DNA from 4 places in the Pseudoalteromonas sp. CO109Y genome. Region 3 is predicted to be linked to each of the others. Evidence: predicted binding sites of a transcription regulator. Region 3 holds the regulator's gene; each other region holds the start of a gene.

Region 1 (4,008 bases), on a different contig from region 3:
ATCAAACGCCGGTGGTAGTTGTTTTTGTTCTTGATCAGTCATCTTCTGTTAACCACGCTTTCACTACTTGAGAAGACAGTTCTGGTTCATTTGCAACCAATGCACGAACTGCTTTGAGTAAATCTTCATCGCCATGTAAGTCTGGCAGCTGTAGTGTACCATCACTTGAGAATCCTACAGCAGCAGAGTCAAAGTCTTTATTTAGCATATCTAGCGTGCTATCACCAATATCTACACCTGCACTTAATGCGTCTTCATCGTATTCTTCTAGTGTATCGTCTGGGTAAATTAGACGTTTCAGCATAGGTCTTACTACAAAGACAATCAGTACGATAATAACCAGTGCACCTAATGCTAAGCGTAGCATCTTCATGAACCAATCTTGCTCCCAAAGTGGAACTTCAATCGCTTCACCAGCATCTTCACGAACAAATGGCACTGTAACAACCTCAAGCGCATCACCACGCTGCATATCAAAACCAACACCGCCTTGTAATAAACGACGAATATTTGACAATGCTTCTACAGAGCGAGGAACCATGGTTGTTTCACCATTTTCACCCACCTGCGGTACATAATCAACGGCAACTGAAACACTGATACGACGAATAACACCGGTTTGCTGACGCTTATGCGAAATTGTTGTATCAAGCTCGTAGTTACGTGTTGCTTCTTTATGCGAGCGACTTGGGTTCGTTGCTGAGCCTGCTCCACCTTGGCCTGCAATTTCTGGAATATTAGAGTTAACTGGCGGCTGATTCGTTAGCGCACCTGGAATGCCCACTGCAAGACCACCGATGTTGTTTTCTTCGAACGTGGTTTCACTGCGCACTGCTGGTAAGTCTGGGTTATAACGTTTTTGTGTTTCTTCGACTGCACTAAAGTCCATGTTTAAATCGACTTGCGCGGTATAGTTACCTAATCCTACAACTGGAATAAGGATGCTATCGATTTTATTTAAGTACTCTTCTTCACGCTTACGTTCAATCTCATACTCTTTACGAGAGCGAGCAGCAAGTGAGTTTTGTGAACCTGAATTAAGTAAGCGACCATTTTGATCGGTAACAGTAACACGCTCTGGCGATAAACCTTGTACTGCTGAGGCAACAATATCAACTACTGAGTCAACTTCTTCACCGTCAAGTGTACGACCGCGTTTTAAGGTGAGCACTACCGTCGCTGAAGGTTGTTTTTCACGACGAGCAAATACGTTTTCTTTTGGAATAGCTAAAAGTACTTTGGCGCGAGTAACATTTTTTAGCTCTTCGATGGTACGTGCAAGCTGTTGCTCACGACCATGTTTTAAACGTTCACGTTCAAGGCGTTGGCTAACACCAAACCCCATGTCTTGCATGATGATGTCAGTACCTGAGCTTGGCGCTTGCTCTAGGCCTTCACGAGCCATCAATAATTTAATGTTTTGGTATTCACCTTCTTCAACAGAGATGACGTTACCATCAAGTTCGTAATCAATCTTTTGAGCGTCTAAAAAGTCCAGCGTTTGAATAAGCTCTTCCGTTGGCATTTTGCCAAGCGGACGCATATCTGGTTGACGAGCCCAAATAATAATAAAAATTGCGATAGCCAAACAGATTGCCAAAGCGATCACTAAAGTAACCTGGCGTAAAACATCTACACCGTTTAAGGCACTTAGGTAGCCTGACTTTTGCTCTTGTTGATCATCAGTATCGGTTGAGTCGATACCGCCGCCTGCTAAGGCTAGATCAGTTGATTGATTAGATTGCGCCACAATAATTCTCCACTACCTAGTTACACAGGCATGTTCATGATTTCTTTATAAGCTTCAACAAGTTTATTTCGAACTTGCACCGTAGCTTCAAAAGCGACTGATGATTTTTGCGAAGCAATCATTACGTCTGCTAAAGAAACACTGCGGTCGCCCATTTCCATTGCTGTTACTTTTTGCTTAGCGTCTTGTTGTAAGCCATTCACTGTATCAAGTGCATTGGTAAGTAAATCACCAAACTGTGCCGACGATGTTGGCTGAGTTTGAGTTGGTAAATTATTAATTGAGTTACTACGGCCTACTTCTGAAGCCATAGCTTGCATTTCTTGAAATAATGCGCTGTTTTGAACTTTCATAATACTCTCTGACAATGCAGTTTACTTATGCACTGATAAAGCACAAACCGTGCCACAAAATAAAACCAACAAATTCAATAGCTTGAATCATTAATTTTGCATGTCAGAGTTTTGACAGCAAACAAGCTCACAAAAATGTGAGCTTGTTTGAGTAACTTTTTGGAAGGAGTTTATGCAGGTAAGGCTATACCCAAGTCTCGCATTTGCGCCAGTTTATAACGTAACGTGCGCGGACTAATACCTAAGGTTTCTGCAACCTCTTTGCGCTTACCATTACAGCGCGCTAAGGTTTCTAAAATAATACGATGCTCTTTGTCTTTCAGCTCGTCTTTGTAATTACCTTGCTCACTCACTTGTGGCACGGTATCTAAATTAACTTCAACAGGTTGTTCTTGATATACCGGTGCGTTGTGTGGTGGCGTAGCGACTGGCTTGATATCCACCGTAAGCAACTCCTCAATAAAGACATCATCTTGATGAATACTATTACCATCGCATAATATCAACGCCCGTTGAATAACGTTATCAAGCTCTCGTACGTTACCTGGCCAAGCATGCGATAGCAGCTTTTGTTTCGCCCCCTCACTTAGTTGAGCAATAGGCTCTTTACTGTTCAGGCAATGACGCTCTATTAAATGCTCAGCCAATACAATAATGTCGCCAGGACGCTCTGCTAATGGTTTCCACATTAGCGGGAATACATTTAAGCGATAATATAAATCTTCTCTAAATAGGTTTTCGCTCACCGCTTCTTTCAAATCTCGGTTACTTGTAGCAAGTACGCGAACATCAAGCTCTATGGTTTTACGACCGCCTAAGCGCTCTACTTCGCGCTCTTGAAGTACACGCAGTAATTTAGCTTGCAAGCCTAAATCCATCTCAGTAATTTCATCAAGTAAGATGGTACCACCTTGAGCTTGCTCAAATTTACCCGGACAGGCTTGAATCGCGCCGGTAAACGCCCCTTTTTCGTAACCGAATAAGGTTGCTTCAAGCATGTTTTCAGGAATAGCAGCGCAGTTAATAGCCACAAAGGGGGCATCGCTACGATTTGATTTATCATGGATAAAACGAGCCAACACTTCTTTACCCGAGCCACTTGGGCCGAGTACCATGACACTGGCATCTGAACGGGCAACTTTGCTCGCGAGCTCTAATAGCTTAATACTTGATGGATCGGCAACGATTGGGCCATCGGTTTCTTTTTCCTTTTCAGGCAAATAACGACTCACCATGTTAAGAAGAACTTCTGGAGCAAACGGCTTTGCCATGTAATCAATCGCGCCTAAACGCATTGCTTCTACAGCATCATCAATAGTGGCATAGGCCGTCATCATTAATACCGGCAGCTCAGGATAATTAAGTTTAATGCTACGTAGTAGGTCAAGGCCGCTCATAGCGCCCATTTGCACATCACTAACAACCAATGAATAGCTATTTTGCTTAAGCAAGATCATCGCTTGTTCGGCGCTATCTGCAGCAACGCAATCAATACCCGACATTTCAAGGGTATCAATCAGTGCTTCTCGTAAGCCTGCGTCGTCTTCAACGACTAAAATAGAGTTAGTATTCATTTTGCCTCCGCTGACATTGGTTCTGCACTAATTGGCAAGATCAAACTAAAACATGCTCCCCCATGAGCATTATTAGTCACTTCAACCCGTCCTTGGTGCGCATTGGCGACTGAACTTACAACAGCAAGTCCAAGCCCCGTGCCTTGGCTTTTGGTAGTGTAAAAAGGTTCGAATAATTTGTTGGCATGACGTAAATCAACACCTGGGCCATTATCACTGACACTGATGCGAACACAGTTTTCGCTCGTTTCGTCACGTTCGGCACTCAGGGTTACCACAGCCTCAGAGCCAATAATTTGAATACTATTGTGGATCAGGTTTTGAATAGCAC
Region 2 (4,008 bases), on a different contig from region 3:
CTTGGATTACTTTTTAGCATGGGGGCTATTTTTTTATTGTCTGGCGAACTTGCTTTAAATGTATCTCATAGCATGATGGCCACATTTTACCTTGCCTTGATGTGTTTGATATATGGCGTATCAATTCTTTGGCAAAGTAGAGACTAGGTATAAAAGTGCAAAATAATATCGCTAAATTCCGTAAAGATAAGGGCTTATCGCAGCAAGAACTTGCTGATGCCATTGCAGTATCACGTAAAACCATTAGCACAGTTGAAACAGGCCGCTTTATACCCTCGGTGATTATCGCGTTAAAAATTGCTGCTCACTTTGAACTCAGTGTTGAGCAATTATTTACACTCGATGACAATGATTAATTAACCATGTCAGTCGCAATCTTACTTATAAATTATCAGTAAGATTGCATCATTTCATTACTTCGGTATGATGCACGACCCTGTTGTTTTTGCACCCTGTGTACTAAAATTAAACAACCCAATTTGGTCAAAACTGGAGTATCGATTAAGCATGAAGAAACTGCTTATTTCACCGTCAAAAATGGCGCTTGGCGAGCAAGAAAGTCAAATTTATCAAAATATCCTCAAGCAAGCCTCTGATATCAGCTTAAACCTTATGGCAGTTAAAGTAGAAAACCACCCTGAAGACTTTTTAGGTTGGTGCTATGAGCTATTAAGTGCAAGCCGTGATCGCATTAACTACGATCTGTTAGAAGATAAGCAATTACCCACTCTTAAAAAACTTCATGACTTATTAATTTCTGCAATCAGTTTTTTGCAGTTAAAAACATTAAGGGTTGCGCCATGGCCTGTTATTGCAGGCTTCATCGAGCAGCATAAAGAGCTTGTAGCCCTTGATGAGCAATTACGTTTAGCTAATTACATTGCTGCAATTAAATCGCAATCCCTAAAAGAGATGATCCCAGAAGACCGTTTAGCTTTTTCTGGTAAACACAGTGCCTCGCTTGATCCAAGCAACTATAACTTCGACGTTGAATGGTTTGCTTCTACTAAGAACGCAAAAGGTTTCCACCAAATGTTGAGTGATTTACCAGGTGCGTTCGATGAGGCGCTTGTACACATTCCACTTGAGGGTGAAGTAACGCAAGAACATTATCAGCATTTTATGGTTGCTTACTTCATGGCATTTAATGGCAGCGATGAAAAGCCAACGCTTGCTCCTGCTACTCGCTTACTTGCGATGCGCCGACCTGACGTGTTTACACCAATCGTAAATAGTAAACTTGATGCCCTTTGTGCGGCATTAGGCATTACTAAGCTAAATAACCGCGATTTTGAGCGCTACTGGCAAGATGTTGTTGAAGCCATTCATAGTATGCCTTGGTTCAAAATGGCCAGTGCAGCAAATGAGCTTGAACAATCTCTGGTTGAAATCAAAGCCCTATTGCCTAGCTTCTTTTATTATGCAGATAAAAGTACCGCTGATAACTCTAACTATATTAAGTTGTTAAACAAACCTAAGAGTACCACAAGCTCAGCAGGTAAAAAGACCGTACGCCGTGGCAAAGAATCAGCAGAGATACTGGTGGACCGAGCATTAGCAAGTGATGATATCCCTGAACATATCAAAGCTAAGCGCGATTCAATCATCAGTGAAGTTGAAAAAGGCCGCAGTGTTGAAGAAACCATTACTCTAATGCGTGCAATTTTCGGCTAAGTTACTCTCAAATAAGCAAAACCCGGTTGCTTCGCAATTGTGCAACCGGGTTATTTTTTGCACCACACATGTGCGCATGAACAATTCAAATAACCATCCTTTTCACAATTAAACAAGTTTAAAAGCCTGTTTTTAAAGCCTTTAAGCATAAAATATCCCGTTCAAAATTAACTTGGCACAACCAGTGCAATATCGTATCCAGACAACACATAGAAAATGTCCTCAAATAATAACCAGACTGCAATCTGAAAATGGGACAAAATCAACATAACAACAGGATACAGAAACATGCTAAAACTAAAAAAAACGGTCGCAGCAAGCGCCCTTGCGCTATTAACTTTGAGCTCAACATATAGCTATGCAGAAGTCACAGCAAACGCTGCGGCAACTTCAAACTACTTATGGCGTGGTCAAGAACAAACCGGCGGTGATGCTGCAATCCAAGGTGGTATCGACTACGCAAGTGAATCTGGCTTTTATGCGGGTACTTGGGTATCGAATGCTAGCTGGGCTGACGACATGACTTACGAGCTAGACCTTTATGCTGGTTTTGGCGGTGAAATCAATGAAACCTTTAGCTACGATGTTGGCTACATTTATTATGCATACCCAGATGCAGCATCTTATACAGATGCAGACTTCTCTGAAATCTACGGTAGCATTAGCATGGGTAGCTTCACCTTTGGTGCAGCAGTCCTAGCAACATCAGCAGCAAGCGGTGACGGTACAGATTTTGGTGACTCTCTATATTTAAATGCTGACTACAGTTTCCCAGTTGGCAGTACCGGTGCAGAAATGGCCCTTCACTTAGGTCATTACTCAGGGGATTTCATTGGTGATGATGACATCATCGACTACGGTGTTTCTGTGTCGAAAGACGGCTTTACTTTCGGTCTTTCAGACAACGACATTGATGGTTCAGATGTAAAAGTGTACGTCGCTTACGCGGTTGATTTCACTTTATAAAGAATGTGTTACTTGCTGCAACACGAAGGGCCGTTAAGGCCCTTTTCTCGTTTTGGGCTATATATTAAGGCACACTATGCCCGGTTGAGCCTTGCCAAATGCGATACCATTGTTCACGGTTCATAGTAAGCTGCTTAGCTTCAACAGCTGATTTAACACGCTCAATATTACCCGTACCAAGTACCACAGACGGTGCACTTGGGTGCATTAACAGCCAAGCACAAACAACTTGATCAATGGCTGTGGCGCCAATTTCAGCTCCAACCTGCTCCAACACTGCACGTAAACGCACCGCTTTTTCATCATCACTTGAGAATATACGACCCCCAGCTAGTGGTGACCAAAGCATAGGTTTGATATCGAGCAATTGGCATTGGTCTAAGCTACCATCATCAAGGGCTTTCATTTCGTAAGGTGAAAACTCAATTTGATTAGTCACAAGCTCAAAGTCTAAACGCGACTGCAACAAGCTAAATTGCGATGGGGTAAAATTAGATACACCAAAATCAATCACGTCACCATTTGCTTTTAGGGTATTAAATGCTTGTGCCATTTCATCGGCGTTCATTAAGTAATCAGGGCGATGGATAAGTAATACATCTAAACGATCAGTGTTGAAGTTTTTAAGTGACTGCTGTGCTGAGGCAATTATATGCGCGGCACTTGAATCATAATGGTTTGCTTTGCCTTGTAATCCTAGGCTTGCAAACGCAGGCTTAATACCACACTTGGTGATTATTTTGATTTCATCACGAATACTTGGTTTTAGTTTAAGTGCTTTACCAAATTCGGCTTCACAACCGTATTCACCGTAGATGTCAGCATGATCAGTATGTGAAACTCCCATATCGATTGCATTTTCTAAAAAACTTAAGCATTGCTGTGGCGTTATCTGCCAATCTAGCAAGCGCCAGAACCCTAATACCAACTCATCAATACAACGACCATTGCTATTCACCATAACGACCTACTATTCCTAATAAATTCGACTCAAATTAATCTTTTAACCATATCACAGATTTACTAATCACAGCTGTTAACATACAGTTACAAAACAAATTGCTAATTTGTTACTAAACAGGATATTTTAGTACCTAAAAACAAATGTTATAAAACAAGGAATAAAAAATGAAATCATCAAATGTCATGACCGCATTGGTTGATATTTTTATCAGCCCGAGCAAAGCCTTTAATGGCTTAAAAGAAGCAAAAGGTTGGTCTTTTGTTGCCTTTATTTTACTTGCCGGCATCCTCGCTGCCAGCATGTTTGCTTTTTACAATAAAGCTGACCCGCAGTTTTTAATCGATCAACAAGTGGCTGCAGCCAGTGTTGATGCCACCATTGCAGAACAAAAAATGATTCGCCAA
Region 3 (4,008 bases):
TGTTTTTGTTTGTTGCATGGTGTGGTTATGGTACCCGTACTTTAACCAATCAACAGACACAATAACTAGTGAAGACGAGATCATCGCAACACCTGATTACACCGCAGTGGCGTTAAAGCAAACAGCGTATGACGAGCAAGGCAAAATTAGTCATAAAGTGGCTGCTGCTAAAATGGAGTTGTATCAACAATTAGGGTTTACCTTTTTTGAGCAACCTATTTTTACTATTTATGGCGACCAGCAGGTTTGGCAAGTAAAAGCCAAAGAAGCCACATTGTACGAAAACGATCAGCTGATTTTTGAAGGGGATGTAGTTGCTAAAAACTTAACCCATAACGGCATGATCGAAGATATAAAAGCAGAAAACATTAATGTCGACATTGATAAAATGACCATGTTTTCTAAGCAACCTGTGACACTAACAGGACCGAATTTAAAGATTACCGGTAAAGGCTTAAAAGCCGATTTAAAAACCGAAATTGTTGAGTTAACTAACCATACACGAACCATATACTATGACCAATAAACTGAAGAAATTACTCCTGATCCCAAGCTTATTGATTGCCTTTTCGGGCGCAGCTGCCGAGCAAACTGGCGCTCAAATTAGCATTAGCTCAGATCGCCAAGTAGGTAAACTAAAAGATGGCGTTGGCATATTTGAAGGTAACGTAGAGATCGTGCATGGTAATCGTCGTATTACCGCTGAACGCCTTGAAGCACACGGCGGTGACACCGAAGGTACAGTAGAGTTGATTATTGCCACAGGTAAGCCTGCTTACTTCGAAGAAAAGCAAGCTGATGGCACCGTAATGAGCGCTAGCGCAGAAGAAGTACGTTATGATGTTGCAAAACGCTTCTTAACCTTAAATGGTGAAGCTGAAGTTACTCAAGCAGGTCAAAAAGTAACAGCAAAAAGCATTACCTATGATATGGCACAGCAGCTGATCAGTGCTGAAAAAGACGAAAATTCAACAGATCGTGTACACACTATTTTAGTGCCTGTTGAAAATAAAAAAGATAATAAAGGCCAACCATGAGCACATTAAAAGCAGAGCTTTTAGCTAAAAGCTACAAAGGCCGCCAAGTGGTTAAAAATGTCGGTCTTGAAGTTGAAGCTGGCAGTATTGTTGGCTTGCTTGGTCCAAATGGCGCAGGTAAAACAACGACCTTCTATATGATTGTAGGCCTAGTACCTAGCGACAAAGGTAAAATCAGTATTGATGATAACGATATCACCCTTTTACCAATGCATAGCCGTGCGCGTTTAGGTATTGGCTATCTGCCACAAGAATCGTCAATTTTTCGAAAGTTGACGGTTTACCAAAACTTGATGGCCATTTTAGAAACTCGTAAAGATCTAAATAAAACCACCCGCGAAGAAACACTCAATAGCTTACTTGATGAGTTTAGTATTCAACACATTCGTGACAGCCAAGGTATGGCGCTGTCAGGTGGTGAGCGACGCCGTGTAGAAATTGCTCGCGCATTAGCCGCTAATCCTAAATTTATCCTTTTAGATGAGCCTTTTGCTGGTGTTGATCCAATTTCAGTGTTAGATATAAAGAAAATTATTGAGCACCTAAAAAATCGTGGTATCGGTGTACTAATTACTGACCATAATGTTCGAGAAACCCTTGATGTTTGTGAAAAAGCCTACATTGTTTCTCATGGGGAGCTAATTGCATCAGGCACACCTGAGCACGTATTAGCAGACCAAACTGTACGCGATGTATATCTAGGCGAGCAATTCAGGCTGTAACCATTACGCCAGCGACTAGAGCATCTGCTAGACTTATAACAATGACAATAAATCGATAACTGTGTTTATACAGGTATCGATAACTTAAAAAGGATTGTTAGGGATACATGAGGCAATCATTACAGCTGCGCATGGGCCAGCAACTTACAATGACTCCACAACTGCAACAAGCTATTCGTTTGTTGCAGCTCAGTACATTGGATCTCCAGCAAGAAATTCAAGAAGCGCTTGATAGTAATCCTCTACTTGAAGTGGAAGAAGCGGATTACAACGAAGAAAGCACCGGCAAGAATGAGCAAAAAGCTGAATCTGACGATGTACAAGTCAGCGCGTCTGCCGAAGAAGCACCTAGCGAGTACGAGCAAGAAAGTAGTGATGCTCTCAATAAAGACACCGTAAGCGATGACTTAGCAATGGATGTTACCTGGGATGAGTACATGAGTGCCGCCCCTTCAACATCGTCAGGGCCAATGCCTGAAGATGAATCTATCTATCAGGGAGCATCAACCGAAACCCTTCACGAATACCTGATGTGGCAATTGCAACTCACGCCATTTAGCCCTACTGATGAAGCGATTGCTGTGGCAATTGTAGAAGCTATCGATGACTCAGGTATTTTAACGGTAAGCTGTGAAGATATCGTCGAAAGCTTTAATCAAAATAACGATGAAGAAGAAATCGAACTTGATGAAGTCGAAGCGGTCTTAAAAAGAATTCAGTTATTTGATCCTGTGGGTATTGGCGCGCGCAGTTTACAAGAATGCCTGTGCATTCAGCTACGCCAATTCGATGCCGATACGCCATATTTAGCTGAAACTAAAATGGTTTTATCTGAGCATATCGAATTATTAGCGAGTCGCGACTATCGAACTTTGATGAAAAAGACTAAGCTTAAAGAAAATGAGCTTAAAGAAGTGATGACGCTTATTCACAGCTTAAATCCTAAGCCTGCGGATAGCATAGTACGCGAAGAATCTGAGTACGTTATACCTGATGTATCAGTGAAAAAAGTGAAAGGCCGCTGGGTAGTCGAGTTAAACCCAGATTGTATGCCAAAGATTAGAGTGAACAGCCAATATGCGGCGATGTCTCGCTCTGTTAAATCAAGTAGCGACAGCCAATTTATTCGCTCTCACTTACAAGAAGCAAAGTGGTTTATTAAGAGCTTAGAAAGCCGTAACGATACGCTATTAAAAGTGACCAACTGTATCGTTCAACAACAACAAGCTTTCTTTGAGCATGGCCCTGAGGCAATGAAGCCGATGGTGCTAAATGATGTTGCTGAAATGGTCGAAATGCATGAATCGACGATTTCACGGGTAACAACGCAAAAATATATGCATACCCCACGGGGTATTTTTGAGTTGAAATATTTCTTCTCAAGCCATGTCAGCACCGAAAATGGTGGTGAGTGTTCTTCTACAGCAATACGCGCTTTAATCAAGAAGTTAGTCGCTGCAGAAAACTCAGCTAAACCATTGAGTGATAGCAAAATTGCAGATATATTGGCTGAGCAAGGAATTAAAGTAGCTAGACGTACAATTGCAAAATATCGTGAGTCTCTAGCAATACCTCCGTCTAATCAGCGTAAGAGTCTGATTTAGACGTTTTACATAGAAGGAAAAATGCTTATGCAACTAAATTTAACTGGTCGTCATGTAGAAATCACAGATTCATTAAGAGACTATGTAAACACCAAGTTTGCAAAACTAGAAAGGCATTTTGACCATATTAATAATGTTCATGTCATTCTAGATGTAGAAAAATTAAGCCAAAAAGCAGAAGCAACTTTACATGTAAACGGAGGCGAATTATTCGCTTCAACAGAACATCAAGATATGTACGCAGCCATTGACTCACTGATCGATAAACTTGATCGCCAAGTCATTAAACACAAAGAGAAATTAGCTCGACATTAAATTATGAAACTAAGTTCACTTACTAACCAGGACTGCAGCAAAGCTGCGGTCCTTTTTAATAGCAAAAAAAGAATTCTTGAATATATCAGCGAACTGGCCCACCAGCAGCTTCCTCATTTATCGCAACAAGATATCCTAGATGCTTTACTCAACCGAGAAAAACTAGGCAGCACCGGCATTGGCCGAGGTATTGCTATTCCACATGGCCGAATGAGCGGCGCAGATGAGCCTCATGCATTTGTGATAGTGAGTGAATCCCCTATTAATTTTGATGCAATTGATAATCGTCCAGTTGATATTTTTGTGGCACTCATCGTACCAGATGGTGAC
Region 4 (4,008 bases), on a different contig from region 3:
ATTGTCTCTGTTTCCACACTCGTGTCAGGAGGTGTTGTTTCTGGTGGCGGCGTGCTTGTGGTGGGTGTCTGTGTAACAGTTGTACTTACCGCTTCAGTTGAAGAGCTACCTTCTCCACCGCCACCACACGCAGATAAGAATAAGCTAATGATTAATAAAGTATAATGTTTCATGACTATTCTCCTCGTAGAATAACATTTGCAAGTTTTGCATTATTAAACCAAAGCGGCTTTTCCCGTCCCTCTGATTCAGCAAATGCCCTAAAGTCACTATACGCATGTGTTATATCAACACTCTCTTTTGGATGCGCCCATGAACTGCCAATCTCCATTGCCCAAGGTAGACCAGTTTCAGTTTGGAAATAATAACTTTGAGCACTATTACTGGCATCATCAGAGTCAGTGATTGAAAATAACTGTGAATTGAATTTTTCGGTTGGTTGTTGATTCTTAATATGAACTTCCCAACCACGTGGGTTTTGTCCAACTAAAAACTCACCATGATAGTGATCTTGAGCCGCGAAAATAAATGGGTCTAAAGTATATTTTGGCGCTTCAATTGTGGTCACTCCACTTTGAAGTGAAACGGTTAAACTAAACGAAACTTTGCTGTTGGTATCACAGCCTGTTTCAGTTCTAAAATAACTACAACTTGACTGCTTATCTGCATAATCCCAAGTGTCTGGCATGATAATGAAAATAGCATCTTCAACCCCTTGTTCTAATATAGAATGTGATTGTGTTTCGCCATTTATCGTTAAATTAATTGAACTTGTATCTATCTGACTTCTTAATATTCGTTTATCAACATCATCGGCTATCGTTTGATACAAACGAACTGCAAAGCCATTATGAAAATCAGCACCAATTCCAACCAACTCACCTTCTATTTTGTAACCAATGGCCTGGCCTTCTTTATCAATCAATGTAGTACGGTAGTTCACAACTAAATCATTAAAGTCATAATCACCAGCAAAAGGCCATTGATCTTCATAGGCAAGGGTTACCCAGCCATTCTCACTTGGATATACCAAACTTCCATATGTTGTTACCGGGTAATCCTCGACTTCGCCGCCTGTTACCCCACCACTTGCGGTAATTGGGTTAGCCTCGCTGCCATCGGTTACACGAAAGCGTGCCCATGTTGCTCCCATCACAGCATCACTCGGTACATCAACCAGCACACTGTTATCACCTTGATTTAAGCTGTATTTACTTACTGTGATTTCGTCTGGATCAAACTGGAAATTTTGATCCCAATCGAACCAAGCATATAAATAACCATTATCATTAGGAGCGGTCACAATTATCTGGCTGGTAGAGCCTGCAACAAAATCAGTGACAAATTTAACCCCATCATCTGAGCTATCGACGGGTGAAGCCTGTAAATCTGCCGGAGTGTTAATGTTTTCACCATCAACAACGGCTCCTAAATAAACTAAATTTGATTGGTCTTCATTAGGGTCAAACAGATGGCGGGCACCACTATCAGCAAGCGCTGTTTTATATGGCATAGGTGCATCACCAAAGTCGATTGAGTTATCAGTTACTTTTACTTCCGCAATAGCACAGCGTGCACCATCATTTTGATTCGATGTTGGCCCTAAGGTAAAAACTGCTGCGGTAGGTGTATAACCAACCACAGGGCTGGTGCTTAAATCTACTTTATGGATTTTACCGCTGCGGTTATTACTAAAATAAAACTGACCTTGTACATCAAAGTAACCTGCACCATTAGCGCCAGTATCGCCGGCTATGTCGAGGTTAGCGACAAAAGTGGGTGTCTGGTTATCTAAATTTATTTCATAAAGGTCGCCGTTTGACTCAACCGCATACAAAAGATTGCTATGTGGGTGAAAAGCAAAATCATAAATAGCTAAATTCCAGCTTGCTGAGCCTGCAACTAATTGAGCCTGGTACTCGTCGGCCTCTTCAGTTAAATCAATGCCATATAAACCAAATTTAGGGTGGTATAAATAGTAAACCGCCTGATTAGTTTCACTATTCACATGAATATCACCAACATAAAAATTGGTATCTGGCAGACCATTTACAATCAAACGTTGTAAAACATAATCGTCACCAATACGTACAACACTTCTTGGGGCTTGTTTGCTAAAGCCATACATGTACTGGTCTTGATAATTAAAGCCAACCGCATTTACGCTGTCGTTATTCGCCTCTGTTGTAAAATCCATTGACGCTGCAAGCACGGTGGTTTTGGCAGAAACTAGGTCAACGCCAAACATTTGCGCAGGCGAACCTTGAATCAAAAATGCCTTACTCGGGCACTGTTCAAATGGTGCAGCACTTACAAAGCCTGTTGCAAGTGCGGTTATTAGGTAAGCGGGTATGTTACTTTTCATAATTACACTCTCCTGTGGATGTGTTATTACTCAAAGCAGTAACCATTCCAAAATATAACTCACGCTATAACAAGGTGTTATGAAAAATCAGACTGAGTATTTGCAAGATGCAAGAGGCATAGTTGCATAATGCAATTCTTTTTAGCTATAAAAGCAAATCATTCCCACTTAAAAGAATGGCATGCTAGACTAGTTAGGAATAAAAATAATAATAAACCCCACTATGAAACTTAAAGCCTCTGTAATTCTGTACTTTGCCTTATCAATGAACAGTGCTTTTGCATCAACACTGCAACAAAACATTGATGAAGCCAGAACAATCAGTGACTACCAAAAACGATATGACTATTTAAAAACCATCGATAAAAAGCTTATTGAGTCTGCCAGCCTTGCAGAACAAGTAAGTTATAACGTTAGATTAATTCACGTTCACATACACCTCGGCCAATTTCAACAAGCGCAAACTATCATTGATGAACTTGAAGCGGGCCCAAAATACAAAAAAGACTCCCCCATTTACAGCGAGTTGTATCTAGCGAAAGCACGGTTGGCATATAGAAAAAGTGACTTAGAAACCGCAATTTATTTATCGCAACAAAATGTCGCCCTATTTCAGCGCTTACAACTTACCCATTATGAAATTGATGCCGTGGCGAGTCTTGTCAGTGCTTATCATAATGCTGGCGAGTATCAAGCAGCCTTAAACTTTCTTGAAGTTTATATTCACGACAACAATCGCGAATTAACCTTAAAGCAAAAAGAAATGCTCTATCATGGTTATTCGCGTAATCTTGAACAGTTAGACCGCTTAACACTTGCACTCGAATATAAGCTAAAACGCCGTGAAGTTATTCAACAGATGTCGCCGTCTATCTCGTTACAAGCTGGCATAAGTTATTCAATTGCCCAAAGTTATTTAGATTTAGAACAATACGAAAAAGCAAAGAACGAGTTTATTATAGCCCTTAGTTTTGATAGGCAAACAGGTTCACTTTCTGATATCGGACATAGTTTAGTTAAACTATCCCAATGCGAATATGGGCTAAAAAACTACGATGCAGCACTTGAATACGCACAAGAGGCTCAACAGGTGTTCGCAAGTTATAACAGCGCACGAAATACTGCCTGGGCAAACCATAATATTGCGATAAATTTGCTCGAAGTCGATAAATCAACTCAAGCATTAACCATTGAAAAACAAGTGATCACTGAACTCAAGCAAGACGATCACTTATATATTGATGTATTACTCACATTAGCAAAGCTATACATTGGCTCTACTGAGCACGAACAAGCTAAACATTTTGCTGAGCAGGCCTACAAGTTAAGCAACCAAAAAAATAAGCTGCAAAAGCAAATCACAGCCCTAGAACATTTGATCACTGTGGCAGTACAACAAGCTGATTACAAACAGGCATTGTCGTACCAACGGACTATTACAGAGCTTGAAAAAGGCTTTGCCCGCAACAACTACAATCAACGTTTAGCGGAGCTGCAAAACTCCATTGCGATGCGCGACCGCGATTTGGCCATTCAAGATTTAAAGCTCCAAGACAATGAAAAAAGCCAAGCAATTGCTTCACAGCGCCAAACTATCTTATACAGCATTTTATTATTTAGCCTGCTTTTAGCTGTAATGGGCA

What was found. The regulator sigma-54, encoded in region 3, starts transcription at its own class of promoters, with help from an activator protein. The targets are predictions, from matches to a motif close to GTTGGCACGNNNNTNGNNT.
Region 1: a site for sigma-54 is predicted at 2,142-2,160, ahead of fliE (flagellar hook-basal body complex protein FliE). Genes of this name have one in related genera too.
Region 2: a site for sigma-54 is predicted at 1,846-1,864, ahead of EXT43_RS16035 (TorF family putative porin). Genes of this name have one in related genera too.
Region 4: a site for sigma-54 is predicted at 2,399-2,417, ahead of EXT43_RS04015 (LruC domain-containing protein). Genes of this name have one in related genera too.

Annotation. Positions count from the first base shown of each region.
Region 1 is NZ_SGPD01000017.1:145,010-149,017, reverse strand. It holds gene fliG (flagellar motor switch protein FliG) at 1-42, opposite strand, end outside; gene fliF (flagellar basal-body MS-ring/collar protein FliF) at 35-1,750, opposite strand; gene fliE (flagellar hook-basal body complex protein FliE) at 1,771-2,103, opposite strand; gene EXT43_RS06850 (sigma-54 dependent transcriptional regulator) at 2,274-3,677, opposite strand; gene EXT43_RS06845 (ATP-binding protein) at 3,674-4,008, opposite strand, start outside.
Region 2 is NZ_SGPD01000038.1:297,625-301,632, reverse strand. It holds gene EXT43_RS16050 (hypothetical protein) at 1-147, shown strand, start outside; gene EXT43_RS16045 (helix-turn-helix transcriptional regulator) at 156-356, shown strand; gene EXT43_RS16040 (hypothetical protein) at 508-1,674, shown strand; gene EXT43_RS16035 (TorF family putative porin) at 1,963-2,640, shown strand; gene EXT43_RS16030 (aldo/keto reductase) at 2,705-3,601, opposite strand; gene EXT43_RS16025 (YIP1 family protein) at 3,769-4,008, shown strand, end outside.
Region 3 is NZ_SGPD01000006.1:16,870-20,877, reverse strand. It holds gene lptC (LPS export ABC transporter periplasmic protein LptC) at 1-526, shown strand, start outside; gene lptA (lipopolysaccharide transport periplasmic protein LptA) at 516-1,037, shown strand; gene lptB (LPS export ABC transporter ATP-binding protein) at 1,034-1,759, shown strand; gene EXT43_RS01030 (RNA polymerase factor sigma-54) at 1,867-3,363, shown strand; gene hpf (ribosome hibernation promoting factor) at 3,391-3,678, shown strand; gene ptsN (PTS IIA-like nitrogen regulatory protein PtsN) at 3,682-4,008, shown strand, end outside.
Region 4 is NZ_SGPD01000011.1:258,653-262,660, forward strand. It holds gene EXT43_RS04010 (hypothetical protein) at 1-173, opposite strand, end outside; gene EXT43_RS04015 (LruC domain-containing protein) at 176-2,365, opposite strand; gene EXT43_RS04020 (ATP-binding protein) at 2,589-4,008, shown strand, end outside.